2 regions of the Paenibacillus sp. SJS-P3 genome follow, and region 2 is predicted to be linked to the other one. Evidence: riboswitches for the same ligand, from Rfam matches in the RefSeq annotation. Region 2 holds a riboswitch; the other holds the start of a gene.
The links. Region 2 has a riboswitch for FMN ahead of ribD (bifunctional diaminohydroxyphosphoribosylaminopyrimidine deaminase/5-amino-6-(5-phosphoribosylamino)uracil reductase RibD). Riboswitches for the same ligand answer to the same signal wherever they lie in the genome.
Positions count from the first base shown of each region.

Region 1: another riboswitch for FMN. It lies ahead of AC06G8_RS11810 (DMT family transporter); the one in region 2 lies ahead of ribD (bifunctional diaminohydroxyphosphoribosylaminopyrimidine deaminase/5-amino-6-(5-phosphoribosylamino)uracil reductase RibD).

Region 1 covers NZ_CM160043.1:2,559,190-2,567,160, reverse strand. Annotated here, with positions in the region: gene AC06G8_RS11820 (DUF6509 family protein) at 1-35, shown strand, start outside; gene AC06G8_RS11815 (MGMT family protein) at 100-477, shown strand; gene AC06G8_RS11810 (DMT family transporter) at 474-1,454, opposite strand; FMN riboswitch at 1,577-1,730, opposite strand; gene AC06G8_RS11805 (hypothetical protein) at 1,862-2,248, shown strand; gene AC06G8_RS11800 (MFS transporter) at 2,492-3,847, opposite strand; gene AC06G8_RS11795 (aminotransferase-like domain-containing protein) at 3,974-5,464, shown strand; gene AC06G8_RS11790 (response regulator transcription factor) at 5,466-6,182, shown strand; gene AC06G8_RS11785 (sensor histidine kinase) at 6,179-7,525, shown strand; gene AC06G8_RS11780 (ABC transporter ATP-binding protein) at 7,629-7,971, shown strand, end outside.
Region 2 covers NZ_CM160043.1:2,077,379-2,085,349, forward strand. Annotated here, with positions in the region: gene AC06G8_RS09465 (spore germination protein) at 1-780, shown strand, start outside; gene lysA (diaminopimelate decarboxylase) at 933-2,264, shown strand; gene AC06G8_RS09475 (peptidylprolyl isomerase) at 3,063-3,494, shown strand; FMN riboswitch at 3,712-3,915, shown strand; gene ribD (bifunctional diaminohydroxyphosphoribosylaminopyrimidine deaminase/5-amino-6-(5-phosphoribosylamino)uracil reductase RibD) at 4,193-5,323, shown strand; gene AC06G8_RS09485 (riboflavin synthase) at 5,308-5,982, shown strand; gene AC06G8_RS09490 (bifunctional 3,4-dihydroxy-2-butanone-4-phosphate synthase/GTP cyclohydrolase II) at 6,007-7,239, shown strand; gene ribH (6,7-dimethyl-8-ribityllumazine synthase) at 7,277-7,747, shown strand; gene AC06G8_RS09500 (segregation and condensation protein A) at 7,834-7,971, shown strand, end outside.

The sequences.
Region 1 (7,971 bases), 480 kb from region 2:
TGGAACATATCGCCGATTCGGAAGCAAACGGATAAACAGGCAAGAGCCCGCGGCTGCTGGTCAGCGCGGGCTCTAGTTCTACTTATGGGGGAGAGACATATGCAGCCTTTTACGGAAAAAGTGATCCGGGTCGTCGGCGCCATCCCGGAAGGCAAGGTCATGACCTACGGCTCGGTCGCGGCAGCGGCCGGAAGCCCGCGCGCCGCGCGCCAGGTCGTCCGCATCCTCCATTCCATGGGGGAGAAGTACGGGCTGCCCTGGCATCGCGTCGTCAACGCGGCAGGCTCCGTGTCGCTGCCGGGAGATGCCGGCGAGCTTCAAAGGGCATTGCTGGCCGCGGAAGGCATCGAAGAAGGCTTGCGCGGAGCGATCGATCTCGAGCGGCATCGGCATGATGCAGATGGAGAGTCGATCGATCGTGAGCGGCATCGGCATGATCCGGATGGTGAGCAGTCCGGCGGCGAAGCCGGACATTAGGCGGCGGGCTGCTCCGCCGCGGCTCTGGCCGTGCTGCGGCTGAGCATGACGAGCACGCCCCAGATGAGCAGGAAGCCGATCAGCTCATGAACCTTGAGCACGGATCCGAATACGATCCAGTTGATGAGGACGCCGACGGCAGGGAAGGCAAGCTCGGCCAGCGTGGCGATGGAAGCCTTGGTCGAGGAGAGCCCTTTATAATAAAGCAGCATGCTCAGCAGCCCGGGAATGAAAGCCTGGAAGAGCAGGTTGACGATGAGAATCGCAGCCGTGCCCGAGCTGCCGAGCGGCTTCCAGGCATCTCCGGCGGCCAGCAGCAGAATGCCGAGCAGCGGTATGGCGAGCAGGAAGCGGAGCGAAGTGACGATATGGAAGCCGAGCTTCTTCTTCAGCAGGTATTTGCCCATGACGGTCGATCCGCCCCACAGGAAAGCGGCCGCGATCGAATACAGGGCTGCCTGGGAGCCGAGATCATGCAGGCCGAGCTGCGGAGCATGGAAGCCGAATGTAAGCAGGTACGTTCCGGCGAGCGCGACGAGCAGATACCAGGAAAAGCGGGCTGGGAAGGATTCCTTGAGCATGAAGCGGGCAAGAATGATGGCCAGCAGCGGCTGCAGCTTCTGCAGCAGCAGGACGGCATTGAAGTTGCCCATCGTGAACGCGGACGTGAACAGCACCGTGGCGATGGCGGAGCCGCCCCAGGAAACGAAGAACAGGGCTCCGACGACGCCGAGGGTGAGCTTGCCGGTGAGCTGATGACGGTAATGGATAAGGACCGGTACGGCATAGAGAGCGAGCAGAAGATGCTCCAGGAAAACGATCTGCGGAGACGTGAAGGTTTTCAGAAGCAGGATGCGGAAGAGGGGATCGACTCCCCAGAGCGTCGCGCCGAGAACGACGTACCAGATGCCGCGGCTGCGGGTGAACAGGCTTTTGTCCGCGCTGAGCGGACGGTCAAGCGTAGCTGTGTCTTTCAATTCAACAACCTCCAGTGGCGGGTTTTTGAATTGAACCTCGTAGAAGCTCCGAACCCCCGCCAGATGACAAATGGCGGGGGCACGAAATAATACGCCTCGCCATGATCGTGGCACGAAGCGCATTAAACCTTCTCTCATCCGGACTGTCACCGTCGGCCTTGGACTCGCACCAAGTCAGTCCCTGATCCGCATATGCAGATCAGGGAGTCGCGGGCTTCGGCGCGCGTTCGCGCCGTCACCGCCGGTAGGGAATCGCACCCTGCCCCGAAGGTTCATATTCAGTTGTGTGAATTATATCACAAGGCGACAGCACTCGACAAGAAAAGTTCATGGTTGCAAGGAGCAGCAGAGCATCTCCCCAGGTATAATAAGGAGACAAGCGCAACTGGGAAAGGGGAATACAGGTCATGAAGAAATGGACATTCGCGGCGCTCGCGGTTCTCGTGCTTCTGGTCGCGGCGGGCTGCGGATCTTCCGGCAACGCGCCATATCAGGACGAATCGGCGGTCAAGGTCGCGATTACGAGCGACCCGGCAGCCGTGGCCGGAACGCCGCTGCAGCTGACGGCGGCCATCGAGGGACTGGTCACGGAAGAGAACCTGAAGATCGACTTCGACATCCGGGAAGAAACGGAGCAGGAGCTCCCAATATTGATCACATCCAAGAAGAAGGCCCAGGGTCAGTATGAGGTCACGCATACGTTCGATAAGCCGGGCATATACGTCATCTACATCCATATCTATTCCGGAGACGATCTCCATATCATCAAGCGCAGCACGTTCGACGTCGCATGAGCCGGAAGCCGGCCAAGGGCTGTTCCCATCGGGGGACAGCCCTTTTTGCATTCCCGCTTTAGGCGCGGGACAGACAGGTCCATCCCTGGCTATCGCGGATCAGACAGGTCCTTCCCTATCGCGGATCCGCATGCCGCGATGTATTCGTTCCCGGATCTTAAACACCTCGTCCGTAACATCTCCGCAGGCTGCTGTCCATGAAATCGCATGCGAAGCGGGCTGAGGCTCCGCTTGGCATCGGCATCAACCGGAAGCCTCAAGCTCCGATGAGCTGCCGCTCGATGGGCTGCGTCTTGCCGCAAGATGCCGGGAGAGCAGGAGGAAGAAGAGGAAAGCGAGCGCGCTCAAAACCAGATTGACGGCAATGACGGTCTGGTACGAATGCTGAAGCCGGTAAAGGATGCCTCCTCCGAGCGCGGCAGCCGCTCCTCCGAGCTGATGGACGAGCAGCAGAAATCCGGTGCGCAGGCCGCCCGGTCCGCCGGCGCTCTCCTCCGCGAGCAGAATGCCGCCCGATACGGCGCCAACATAGCTTGCGCCGAAGAGCAGCGAGAAAAATACAGGCGACAGCTGCAGATGGGGAAGCAGCAAGGAAAAGGCGAGGACGCGGACTCCAAACAGCAAAGCCAGCGCTGAAGATCGGGAGGAGCGGTCCAGGAAATAGGAGAACAGGAGCCCGCCGCAAACTTCGAGCACGCCGAGCAGGCTGAGGGAAGCGGCGATCGTCGCTGCCGGCACATGCGAGTGTTGATGGATGGCTGCCAGGTTCATTTCCACGGTGCCCATGCTGAAGCCGCAGGCAAGGAGAGAGAAGGAGACGGCGAGGAATACGCGGTTTCGGGCCATGTCCAGCAGCGCGGCGGATTTCTCCCGCCAGCTACGGGGAGAGTCTGCGGAAGAGGCGGCGGAGCTTCCGGACTGAGCTCCGGCATGCGGCTTTTGGCCGTCCTCCGGTGGAAGAGCCGTTTCAGTAGCTGCGGAGAGACCTTTTTTCTCGACGAGAGGAACCTGTTCCATATCGCCATTCAGGCTTGCCGCCCGGCGCCGGAAGACGAGCGCCGCCAAAGGCAGGAACAGCAGGTGGACGACGAGCAGCACACCATAGAGCTGTCTCCACTCGTACTTGTGGCCTTGCGTCAGCAGCGGCGTCAGCACGGCCAGGCCAAGCGACCCGGCGCTGCCGAGCAGAGCGAGCGCTTTGGCTCGGTGATGACGGAACCAGTCCTGCACGAGCATATAGGCCGAGGTGGCTCCGAGCCCGCTCAATCCGGCAAGCAATCCGTTCCCGAGCCAATATCCGAGCGTGCCGGGAATGAACAGCACCGAGGCGGCGCCGAGGGCGTTCATCGCGGCGGAGATTCCCATCGCCGCTGCATAGCCTTTGCGGTCGGCGAGAAGGCCGCCGAGCGGCGCGCAAACGGCGGTCAGCACGATGGCGGTCGACCACGAAAAGCCGAGAAAGTCCCGCTCGACGCCGAGGTCGGCGGTAATTTCCGGCTGGAAAAAGGCGATGACGATGCGGCCCAGCGAGCCTGCGAAGGTAAAGCACCATAAGACGGTCAGAAGCAGCCAGGCGAATTTCGGTTCCTTGAACAACATGGCGGATCCCCCTCTGTTTTGTTGCCATCATAGCGGTTCGGCTGGCTGGGCGCATCAGCCAATTGGAGGAAATTTTGCCCATCCAATTCATGGAGGCGCTATAATGAAACAAAAGGGGGGACGCCCATGTTCTGGAAACCGGATCCAACCGGCTCAGACGCCGTCTATATCCAGATATGCCGGCACTATGAGGAGCAGATTCGCAGCGGGCTGCTGCCTCCGGGCTCGAAGCTTCCGGCCGAACGGGATCTTGCCCTCAGGCTGGCGGTCAATCGCAGCACGGTCCAGGCGGCATATGGAGAGCTGAGGGCGCTCGGCCTCGTCCAGTCGCGCCCGGGCAGCGGGACGAGCGTCAGCGACTCGATGTGGGAGCAGGGGGAGCAGGGAGAGCGGCAGCCGGATTGGATCCGCTATCTGCGCCGGAGATACAATCCTTCCGGCCGGCTGCAGGAGGCCGTCAACGAGGCGCCGGGAGAAGGCGTGATCGACCTCACCCAAGGAGAGATGCATCGCAGCCTGATGCCGCTGGAGCTGCTGGAGCGGCTGTCGGGAGAGATTGATTGGAGCCTGCCGTTCAGCTACAGGGACGATCCGCTGGGTGATCGCGGCTTGAGAGAAGCGCTCGCCTCCCATCCGTCGATCGGTCCTTCGCTGGCAGCGAAGCCGGATGAGCTGCTCCTGACATTCGGCGTCAAACATTCGCTCGGCCTTGTCGCGAGGGCGATGCTGGAGCCGGGGGACGCCGTAGCGGTCGAAGGCCCGTCTTATTTGTACGCGATGGGCGTATTCGCGGAAGCCGGCATCTCGATGGTCCGGCTGCCGGTCGACAAGGACGGCCTCATGCCGGAAGCGCTCCCGGAGCTGCACCGTCGCCACCGGATCCGGCTTGTCGTCACGAATCCGACGTTCCAGAATCCAACCGGATCGACGCTGTCCATGGCGAGACGGCTGCAGCTCCTCGCGATCTGCACCGAGCTCAGGCTGCCGATCATCGAGGACGATCCCTACTCCTTGCTCGGCAAGCCGGGCTGGACGGCGCTTCCTTCGCTGCGCTCGCTGCCCGGCGGCAGGGAGCGGGTCATATCCTGCGGCACATTCTCCAAGATCGCCACTCCCGGCATGCGGACAGGCTGGATCGCCGCTCCAAGGGCGATGATGGCGGCGCTGAGGGCCGCACGCCATGCCTCGGGCTTGACGACCAGCCATCCGGGAGAACGTCTGGGAGCGGCGCTGCTGGTCAGCGGCCGGTTCGATGCCAGGCTGGAAGCCGTGCGCGCCGCGCTCGAACGCAGAAGAGAGGCGGCCGCGGAAGCCGCGGCGGCCAGCCTTGCTCCGTATGCGGCCATCCACGAAGCGATTCCGGACGGCGGCTTTTATATCTGGCTGAAGCATGGCCTGGCGCGCTCCGGAATGGAAGTGCTGCAGGGATGCCTGGAGCAAGGCGTCGCCGTCAGTCCCGGGGAGCTGTACGGGGAACGTCCCGGCTGGATGCGCATCAGCGTCGCGGCGGCCGAAGAGGACATGATTGCCGAGGGAATCCGGCGGGCAGCCGCTGCGTTGGAGCGGCTGTCGGGCAAGGAAGGCCATGGGAACAATCGGGCGGAGGGGAGGAACTGAGATGACACGGATCGTATGGGTGGAGGACGAGCGGGAGCTGGCGGAGCAAGGGGCGGCGTATTTGCGCAGAGAAGGCTGCGAGGTGTTTACGGCTGATTCGGCCGAAGCTGCGATCGTCCTGATCGAGAAGGAGAAGCCGCAGCTGCTGCTTGTGGATTGGCTGCTGAAGGGCGAAGGAACGGGTCTCGACATATGCCGCCGCAATGAAAGGCTGTGGCAGCTGCCGATCCTGATGGTGACGGCGCGAAGCGACGAGTTCGACCGCATCCTGGCGCTTGAGATCGGCGCGGACGATTATATCCAGAAGCCGTTCAGCCTCAGGGAGCTGCATGCCCGGATCAAGGCGGTGCTTCGCCGAGCCGGCAGGATGAAGGAAGGCGAGGGCTCGCCGCCGGCAAGGACGGAAGGGCTCGTTCGCGGCGGCCTCTCCATCTCTCCGGAACGGTTCGAAGCCAGCGTCGGAGGGGCTTCGGTGGAACTTACCCGAACCGAGTTCGCGCTGCTGCTGAAGCTGGCCTCCCATCCGGGAAGGGTATTCACTAGGACGCATCTGCTGGAGGAAGCTCTCGGCGAAGCGTATGCAGGGTATGAGCGGACGATAGACAGCCATATCCGGAATTTGCGGCGCAAGCTGGGGGACGATTCAGCCGAGCCTCGTTATATCGGGACGGTATACGGCGTCGGTTATCGCTTCCTCCAGGAAGAGAGGCAGGAATGAAGGCACGCTCCGTATTCCGGGCTGCCTGGCTGCGGATAGCCTGCGGCTCGGCCGCTGCGGTGATGGCGGCTGCCGCCGTGCTGCTGGCGACGCCGCAATTGTCCAAGGAGCCTGACGAAGCGAAGCGGCTCGCACTGTACTGGAGCGGGTATGCGGCTGCCTATGCGGGCATGCACGGTTCGGCGGCCGGAATGGAAGAGGCTCTCCGGCGGGATGCGGCTGCTTATCCGGCCGGCGGCGACTTTCGCCTGGTGGTCCGGACGGCCGCTGGCGAGACGATCGCTGTCGCCGGAGAGGATGTAAGTCCTCGCGGCAGCCGTCTGACGTCGGTGAAGCCTTTCATGCTTGACGGACGCATGGCGGGAACGGTCGAAGCCTCCGTCGCCTCCTCTGCTGGCGGGCATGCGGCGGGATGGGCTGCCGCAGCAGGCATGGCCGCGTTCGCCTGCGTCTGGGGCCTGATGAGGCTGGAGGCCGCTCGCGGCCAGCGCCGGCTGAGGCTGTGGGCTGCCCGGGCGAAGCTTCTTCGGCCGGGCGGCAGCGCGCCCGCTGCTGCGGCAGGGCATAAACTCCGCATGCATCACGCGTTGCCAATCGCCGAAAATCCGGCCGAAGCGGAGCTGTCCGGGCATCTGTCCGAAGCGGCCGATTATATCCAGCATCTGCAGACGGTGCGCAAATCGATGGTGGGCGAAGTCGCCCATGAGCTGCGGACGCCGCTCGCCGTCTTGCTGACGTCTCTGGACAACGCCTTGTACGAGGAGCGCGGGCTGGATGCCTCCCAGCTCGCCCTGCTGTCGGAGCAGGCGAGAGGGATGGCGCGTCTCGTCCAGGATCTGCAGGATCTGTCGCTCGTCGAGAGCGGACGGCTGGCGCTGGACAAGCGCTGGTTCGCTCCGGCCGATACCGCCGCCTCGATCGCGGAGCTGCTGGAAGCGGAGGCCGGGGAGAAAGGAATCCGGGTCTGGACGGAGCTCGACGGGGAGGCGACGGTATTCGGCGACGAGAAGCGGATCCGCCAGCTCCTGCTCAACTTGGCGGACAACGCTCTTCGGCATGCGCGCACGACGATGACCGTCCGAGTCGCGGCGGCAGGCAGCGGTGTGCGGATCGAAGTCGAGGACGACGGCTGGGGAATGGAGGAGGAAGAGCTGGATCAGCTGTTCCAGCGCTATGTCCGCAGGCGGACTTACGCGGACGGAAGTCCCGCGCCGCGCGGGCTTGGATTGGGGCTGGCCGTCGTCAAGGGCATTGCCGAAGCCCATGGAGGCACCGTCGGCGTCAGCAGCCGCTTCGGAGCGGGAGCTCTTTTTTATGCCGAGCTTCCTGCCTATCGCGAATAGCCGCTTCTGCACAATGTCTGCACATTGTGTCGACGGCTGCTGCACATAAGCCTGTTAGTATACTGGCGTACCCGCTGCGCGGGAGAAAGGGGCTGGCGCCGGAATGCTGAAGGCGAAGCAAGTGAGCAAAACGTTCGGGACAGGCAGCGAGGCCGCCCGGGCGCTCAAGGAGATCAACCTGCTAGTGGAGAAAGGAGAGACGGTGGCGGTCACCGGACCGTCGGGCTGCGGCAAGACGACTCTGCTGCATGTGCTGGCCGGCCTGGAGCCGCCCGGGAGCGGCGAAGTCTGGCTGGGAGAGAGCGCCCTCCACAACCTCGGCGAGAAGGAGCTGGCGGAGGCGAGGCTTCTGCGGATGGGCTTCGTTTTCCAATCCTATCATCTGGTTCCCGTCTTGAACGCGGCCGAGAACGTCATGCTGCCGCTCATGGCTAGAGGCCTGTCGA
Region 2 (7,971 bases):
CGGTATTCGGAGCGTCCGGATGTGGTCGCCGCGCATTTGCTGGAAGGCAACGTCGCCGTATTCGTCGACACCTCTCCGAGCGTCATGATCCTGCCGACGACGTTTTTCGATCTGGTCCAGCATGCGGAAGAGAACAGGCAGACGCCGTTCATCGGAACATATTTGAGATGGCTCCGTTTTTTCGGCATCATGGCTTCGTTGTTTCTCGTTCCGATCTGGCTGCTGTTCGCCATGAATCCGCATCTGCTCCCGCCTTCGCTGGCTTTCATCGGGCCGGATAAGCACAGCAAGCTGCCGCTGTTCGTCCAGTTCCTGCTGGCGGAAGCGGGCATCGACCTCATGCGGATGGCCGCACTCCATACGCCTACGCCGCTGGCGATGGCGATCTCGCTCGTGTCCGCGATACTGGTCGGGGATATCGCCGTCAAGAGCGGCCTTTTCATCAACGAAGTCATTCTGTACGTGGCCGTCGCCGCCATCGGCATGTACGCCACTCCGAGCTACGAGCTCAGCCTTGCCAACAAGATCGTGCGGCTGCTGCTGATCTGTCTGGTGGCGGCCTTCCATATTCCCGGGCTTGTGCTGGGATGGACCGCGGTGTTCGTTCTGCTCGTCATGCAGCGTTCGTTCAACCGGCCCTACATGTGGCCTTTCATCCCGTTCGATCCGCAAGGGATGATCAACATCATTTTGAGGTTGCCGGTCATGAAAAACAAAAAGCGTCCGAACCTGCTTCGTCCGCAGCAGCGGGACAAGATGCCCGATGCCGAGGGAAGCTGAAGCGGCAGACTTCGGCGGCCCGGTCGAAGATGCAACAAATGCAAATGAAAGGACACAAAATCCATTTCTCCTCCAAACAGGGGTCGTTTATACTTGGATCACAATGATAAACGATTCCCTCCGGCGGAGGGCGGAAAGAAGGTGCTCTTTTCATGTATTTGCACGGAACAGCCCAAGTCAATGAACAGGGCCGCCTGGAAATCGGCGGCTGCGATACGAAGGATCTGGCGGAACAGTACGGCACTCCGCTTTATATTGTCGATGAGGCTCTTGTGCGTCAGCGTGCAAGGGAATATGTCGACGCATTCAAGGCTTCCGGATTCAAGTTCCAGGTTGCTTACGCAAGCAAGGCGTTCAGCACCGTGGCGATGTGCGCGATCGCCGAGCAGGAAGGGATGTCTCTCGACGTCGTATCCGACGGAGAGCTGCACACAGCTCTGCAGGCCGGTTTCCCGGCAGAACGCATCCACTTCCACGGCAACAACAAGACGCCTTTCGAGATCGAGATGGCCATCGACGCCGGCATCGGCTGCTTCGTGGTGGACAACTTCACGGAGCTTGAGTTGCTGAACGCGATCGCCGGGTCCAAAAACCGCAAAGTCAATATTCTGCTGCGGATCACACCGGGTGTAGAAGCGCATACCCATGACTATATTTCCACGGGACAGCAGGATTCGAAGTTCGGCTTCGATCTTGCGGCCGGTGCCGCTTATCGTGCCGTAGAGGAAGCGTCCAAGCTCGATAATATCGTGCTTCTGGGCATCCACTCCCATATCGGCTCCCAAATCTTCGAAGTGGAAGGATTCCGCATGGCCGCTGCCAAAGCGGCTGAATTCTCTGTCGAAGTCCGAGACAAGCTGGGCCATATCTTCCGCGTCATCAACCTCGGCGGCGGCTTCGGCATCCGCTACACGGAAGAGGATGCCCCGCTTCCGGCCAGTACCTATATCGCCGCGATCACCGATGCGATCCGCTCCAACTTCTCCGCAGCCGACTATCCGCTGCCCGAGATCTGGATCGAGCCGGGCCGCAGCATCGTGGGAGATGCCGGTACGACGCTGTATACCGTCGGCACGTTCAAGGAAATTCCCGGCGTGCGCAAGTACGTCGCCGTCGACGGCGGCATGACCGACAATCCGCGCCCTGCGCTGTATGAATCCAAGTACGACGCCGTGCTTGCGAACCGCGCTTCCGAGCCAGCGAGCGAGACGGTTTCCGTAGCGGGCAAATGCTGCGAGAGCGGCGATATGCTCATCTGGGACCTCGAGCTGCCGAAGGCGGAAAGCGGCGATCTGCTGGCTGTATTCTGCACCGGCGCCTACAACTACGCGATGGCGAGCAACTACAACCGGATCCGCCGGCCGGCCGTCGTCCTCGTCAAGGACGGCCAGTCCGACCTCGCCGTGCAGCGCGAATCTCTGGAAGATATATCCAGAAACGACCTTCTGCCTGAGCGCCTGCGCAAGGCTGGCGTCCAATCCTAGTCGTAAAAGCATAGCCCTTCGGAGAAACCCGCGTTAATCAACGTCGGGCTTCTCTTTTTTTAATTCCGTTTGCCTAGTTCTCCGAGGTTCTTCGGTAGTGAGTGAATTAGACGGATTTTTCGCCTAATTCCTTGAAATTAGGGTAAATAGGAGCGAATAAGAAGGGTTTTCCGCCTTATTCCTTGAGATTAAGGTAAATAGGAGCGAATAAGACGGGTTTTCCGCCTTATTTCTTAAGTTTAAAGTAAAAAGGAGCAAATAAGACGGGTTTTCCGCCTTATTTCCTCGAGTTTAGGGTAAAGAGATGGGAATTAGACGAATTATTCGTCTAATTTCAAAAATTTGGAATGAACACCGTGTTTGACGAACTTATCCAACGTATTGATGGACGGACAACAAAGGTTTCTCTCTGCTCCTGTGCAAACGGAGCTGTCCTCTGTTTGGACAGCTGCCGTTTTGCTTTTCGAGAATAGAACCCGCGCGAGAACCGCGGTTTCTCTCTGCTCCTGCGCAAACGGAGCTGTCCTCTGTTTGGACAGCTGCCGTTTTGCTTTTCGAGAATAGAACCCGCACGAGAACCGCGGTTTCTCTCTGCTCCTGCGCAAACGGAGCTGTCCTCTGTTTGGACAGCTGCCGTTTTGCTTTTCGAGAATAGAACCCGCGCGAGAACCGCGGTTTCTCTCTACTCCTGCGCAAACGGGGCTGTCCTCTGTTTGGACAGCTGCCGTTTTGCTTGGAATGCTGCCTTAGTGTATGATAGAATCCGTACATACCGTTAGAGGACAAGGAGTGACTATCATGGCAAAACAAGCAAAAATCACGCTGGAAAACGGCGGAGAAGTGGTTCTGGACCTGTTCGAAAAGGACGCCCCGAACACGGTCGCCAATTTTGAAAAGCTCGCGAACGAGGGCTTCTACAACGGACTGAGCTTCCACCGCGTCATTCCGGGATTCGTCGCTCAAGGCGGCTGCCCGAACGGCACCGGCACCGGCGGCCCTGGCTATACGATCAACTGCGAGATCAACCCGAACAAGCATGAGCGCGGCTCCCTCGCGATGGCGCATGCGGGACGCAATACGGGCGGCAGCCAGTTCTACATCTGCTATCAGCCGCAGCCGCATCTGGACGGACAGCATACGGTCTTCGGCAAAGTTGCCAAGGGCATGGAGTATGTCGATGCGTTCAACAACGGCGCGAAAATGGCCAAAGTAGAAGTTTCCGAGGCTTAAGGAAGGCTTTGCCCGAATAGTCCGGCGGAGGGACAGCCCTCTGCCGGCTTATTTCTTTTCTCCCTTGTCCGCAGCCGCGAAGCCGGAACGGCTCCAATTCCAAGCCGCCGACTTGCAATTTGGATGGAGGCAAGGTAAGATGCAGGAAGAACAGTTATCATTCTGGATACAGTTTCTTGCCGGCATGATCGTTCGACAGGTTTGAACCAAATACAGCGGTTTCCTTCGGGGTCGGGTGAAAGTCCCAACCGGCGGTGATCCGCCTGCGAGCGCATGAGCACATGCTCCGCTCGGCAGCGCGGCAAGTCCGTGACCCGATTGCCATTTCCCGCAAGATCTCGAGAGCCTGCGGCGCAAGGCAAGCGGTGGACCTGGTGAGATTCCAGGACCGACAGTACAGTCTGGATGGGAGAAGGAGCCGCTTTTGATGCTCGCCATGCCTTGTTCCAAGGCGTCTATTTTGGCATCCATCAGCGAAGGCCATCCCTCCGGATGGAGGATGTTTGGCTTATTCGCGAAATGTTTTGCCATAGACACCTGCTGGTACGAAGCATGCATGGGGGAATAGCGACGGGTGTCCGTCTGCTTTCCCCTACCCTGGCAAGGAACTGTACTTTCCTTGCCGGCGTGATCATCCTAAGCGGACTCGATTGTCATCCACACCCCCGAAGGTTTAGCGTCGGGGGTGTTTTTGCGTTATGGAACGGATGGACGACGGATTTTATATGGATCTGGCCCTGGAGATGGCTGCAAAGACGTCGGGGCAGACCTCGGTCAATCCGGTCGTCGGCTGCGTCGTCGTCAACAACGGCCGCATCGTCGGCATCGGAGCGCATCTGAAACGGGGAGAAGGCCATGCCGAGGTGCATGCGCTCAATATGGCCGGCGAAGAAGCGGAAGGCTCGACCGTCTATGTGACGCTTGAGCCATGCAGCCACTTCGGCCGGACGCCGCCGTGCTGCGATCGGATCATTGCCGCCCGCGCGGCCAAGGTCGTGATTGCGGCGATCGACCCGAATCCCGCTGTCGCGGGAAGCGGAGCCGGCAAGCTTCGCGAGGCCGGCATCGAGGTCGTCACCGGAGTCCGCGAAGCGGAATCCAGACGTCTGAATGAAGCGTTCAACAAATTCATTACGACCGGGCTTCCGTTCGTCACGCTCAAGACGGCCTCGACGCTGGACGGCAAGATCGCGGCGAAAAGCGGCGACAGCCGGTGGATTACCGGACCGGAATCACGCGAGGCGGTCCATGCGCTGAGACATCGCCATCAAGGCATCATGGTCGGGATCGGGACCGTGCTGGCCGACGACCCTTCGCTCAGCGCAAGGCTTTCCGTGCCGGCGCTCCAGCCGGTCCGGATCGTTGTCGATTCAACGCTGCGGCTCCCGCCGAAGGCCAAGCTTATGGATGGCGCCGCCCCGGTCATCGTGCTGGCGTCTGGCGCTGCCGACCCGGCGAAGCGGGCGGCTCTGGAAGCCGCCGGCGCCGAGGTGATCCTTTGCGGCAATGGCCGTACGGTCGACTTGAAGCAGGGAATGAAGCAGCTCGGCGAGAGAGAAATCGGCTCGATCCTCCTCGAAGGAGGGGGCAGGCTGAACGGGGGCATGCTGGATAACAGGCTCGTCGACCGGATCAGGCTGTTTTTCGCTCCGAAAATCATCGGAGGGGGAGCCGCTTCGCCGGGAAGCTTTGATTTCGGCGGGTTTCTGCGGATGGAAGAGGCGATAACCCTCGTGGATACGGAGATGGAGCGGTTCGGAGACGACTGGTGCTTGTCCGGAGTTCCGCTTTACGGAGATAAGGAGGCTGAGCCATGTTCACCGGCTTGATCGAAGAAATAGGCACCCTGCAGCGGGTGTCCCAGAGGGGCGAGGCTCTCTTGCTGACTATTGGAGCTTCCAAGGTTTTGGAAGGGGTCGGCCTCGGGGACAGCATTTCCGTCAATGGAGTGTGCCTGACGGTTACTTCCTGGGACAAACGAAGCTTCAATGTGGACGTCATGCCGGAAACCTACCGTCATACGAATCTGAAGGACCTCCCGGCCGGAAGCCCCGTCAATCTGGAACGGGCGATGGCGGCAGGGGGGAGGTTCGGAGGGCATATCGTTCAAGGGCATGTGGACGGCACCGGCATGATCATGCAGCGCAGGGTCGACGCCAACGCGGTCGTGTTCCGGATCAAGCCTCATGATGACGCGCTTATGCGATATGTCATTCCCCAGGGATCCATTACAGTCGACGGTATCAGCCTCACGGTAACCGGTACGGAAGGCGGCGGACTCGACATATCGATCATCCCCCACACGTTGGCCCAGACGGTGCTTCAGCATAAAAAAGCCGGAGACACCGTCAATCTGGAATGCGACATTGTCGGGAAATACGTGGATCACCTGCTTCATTACGGCAGCCGATCCGTATCCTCGCCTTCCGCTTCCCAGCCCTCTGGCGGTCTAAGCGCCGCCTTCCTTGCCGATAATGGATTTATTTGAGAAGCCTGAAGGGAGAGGACAGAAGTGGAACACTTTGACCATCAAGAAGGACCGTCACCGTTCGATACCGTCGAGGAAGCGATCCAGGAGCTGCTTGCAGGCAAGCCCGTCATCGTCGTCGACGACGATGACCGCGAGAACGAAGGAGATCTGATCGCGCTGGCCGACAAGCTGTCTCCGGCCGTCGTCAATTTCATGATTACGGAAGCCCGCGGACTCGTATGCGTGCCGATTACGGCGGAAAGAGCCGAGGAACTGGAGCTGCCTCCGATGGTGTCGCAAAATACGGACTATCACGGAACGGCGTTCACGGTATCCGTCGACCATATCTCCACGACGACCGGCATATCCGCCCATGAGCGTGCGGAGACGATCAAGGCGCTGGTCGACGGGACGGCCAAGGCGGGCGACTTCCGCCGTCCGGGCCATATCTTCCCGCTGATCGCCAAGGACGGCGGGGTGCTGCGCCGGGCTGGACATACGGAAGCCGCGATCGATCTGGCCCGGCTGTGCGGCTCCAAGCCCGGAGCGGCTATCTGCGAAATCATCAAGGAAGACGGAACGATGGCCAGGCTGCCCGATCTGACCGCGTTCAAGGAGAAGCATGGCTTGAAGCTCATTACCATCCAAGCGCTGATCCAGTACCGCCATCGCCGCGACAAGCTTGTCGAACGGGTGGTAGAGGTGAACATGCCGACCGACTTCGGGGTTTTCCGGGCTGTGGCCTACACCAATGAGACAGACGGGAAGGAGCATGTGGCCTTCGTGAAGGGAGAGATCGATCCGTCCAAGCCGACGCTTGTCCGCGTCCATTCGGAATGCTTGACGGGCGACGTCTTCCATTCGCGCCGCTGCGATTGCGGTCCGCAGCTGGCGGCGGCTCTCCGTCAGATCGAGGAAGCCGGGAGCGGCGTCCTGCTCTACATGAGGCAGGAAGGCAGAGGGATCGGGCTCATCAACAAACTCAAAGCCTACAAGCTGCAAGAGCAGGGATTTGATACGGTAGAGGCGAACCTGAAGCTCGGCTTCGGGGCGGACTTGCGGGATTATGGCATTGGAGCCCAGATCCTGCGCGACCTCGGCATCGCCGAGATGCGCCTGATGACGAACAATCCCCGCAAAATCCGCGGTCTGGAAGGCTACGGACTGAGCGTTGTGGAGCGGGTTCCGATCCAGATGGAGCGCAACGAAAGCAATACGAACTATCTGAATACAAAAAAATCGAAGCTAGGCCATCTGTTGGAGTTTGAAATATAAGCCGATTATCATAGAATAGAAAGGTGTGTTCAGTTCCATGACGAAATATTATGAAGGACATCTGGTCTCGCAAGGTCTTAAATACGGGGTTGTCGTCGGCAGGTTCAACGAATTCATCACAGGCAAGCTGCTGAGCGGGGCGCTGGATGCGTTCAAGCGCCATGGCGCTGGAGAAGAAGAAGTGGAAGTGGCCTGGGTTCCGGGAGCGTTCGAGATTCCCTTGATCGCGCAGAAAATGGCCGAAAGCGGCAAGTACGATGCGGTCATTACGCTCGGTGCTGTCATTCGGGGATCGACGCCCCACTTCGACTACGTATGCAGCGAGGTAGCCAAAGGGGTGGCGGCCATCAACCTGAAGACCGGGATTCCGACCATCTTCGGCGTTCTGACGACCGATTCCATCGAACAGGCCGTGGAGCGGGCCGGAACAAAGGCAGGCAACAAAGGATGGGAAGCGGCGACGGCAGCCATCGAGATGGCGAATCTGACCCGATCCATCCAGGGCTGAGCAAGGAACAGACCTTGCCGGCGCAACGTTCCGCCGTCCGATACGCATACGAACGAGCGGGACGACTAGACGGAGGGTGAAGCGGCATGTCCGTGCACTACAAACTGGAGTCATTTGAAGGGCCGCTGGATCTGCTGCTTCACTTGCTCGACAAAGAAGAAATCGAAATCTACGACATACCGGTAAGCCGCATCACGGATCAGTATATGGAGTATCTTCATGCG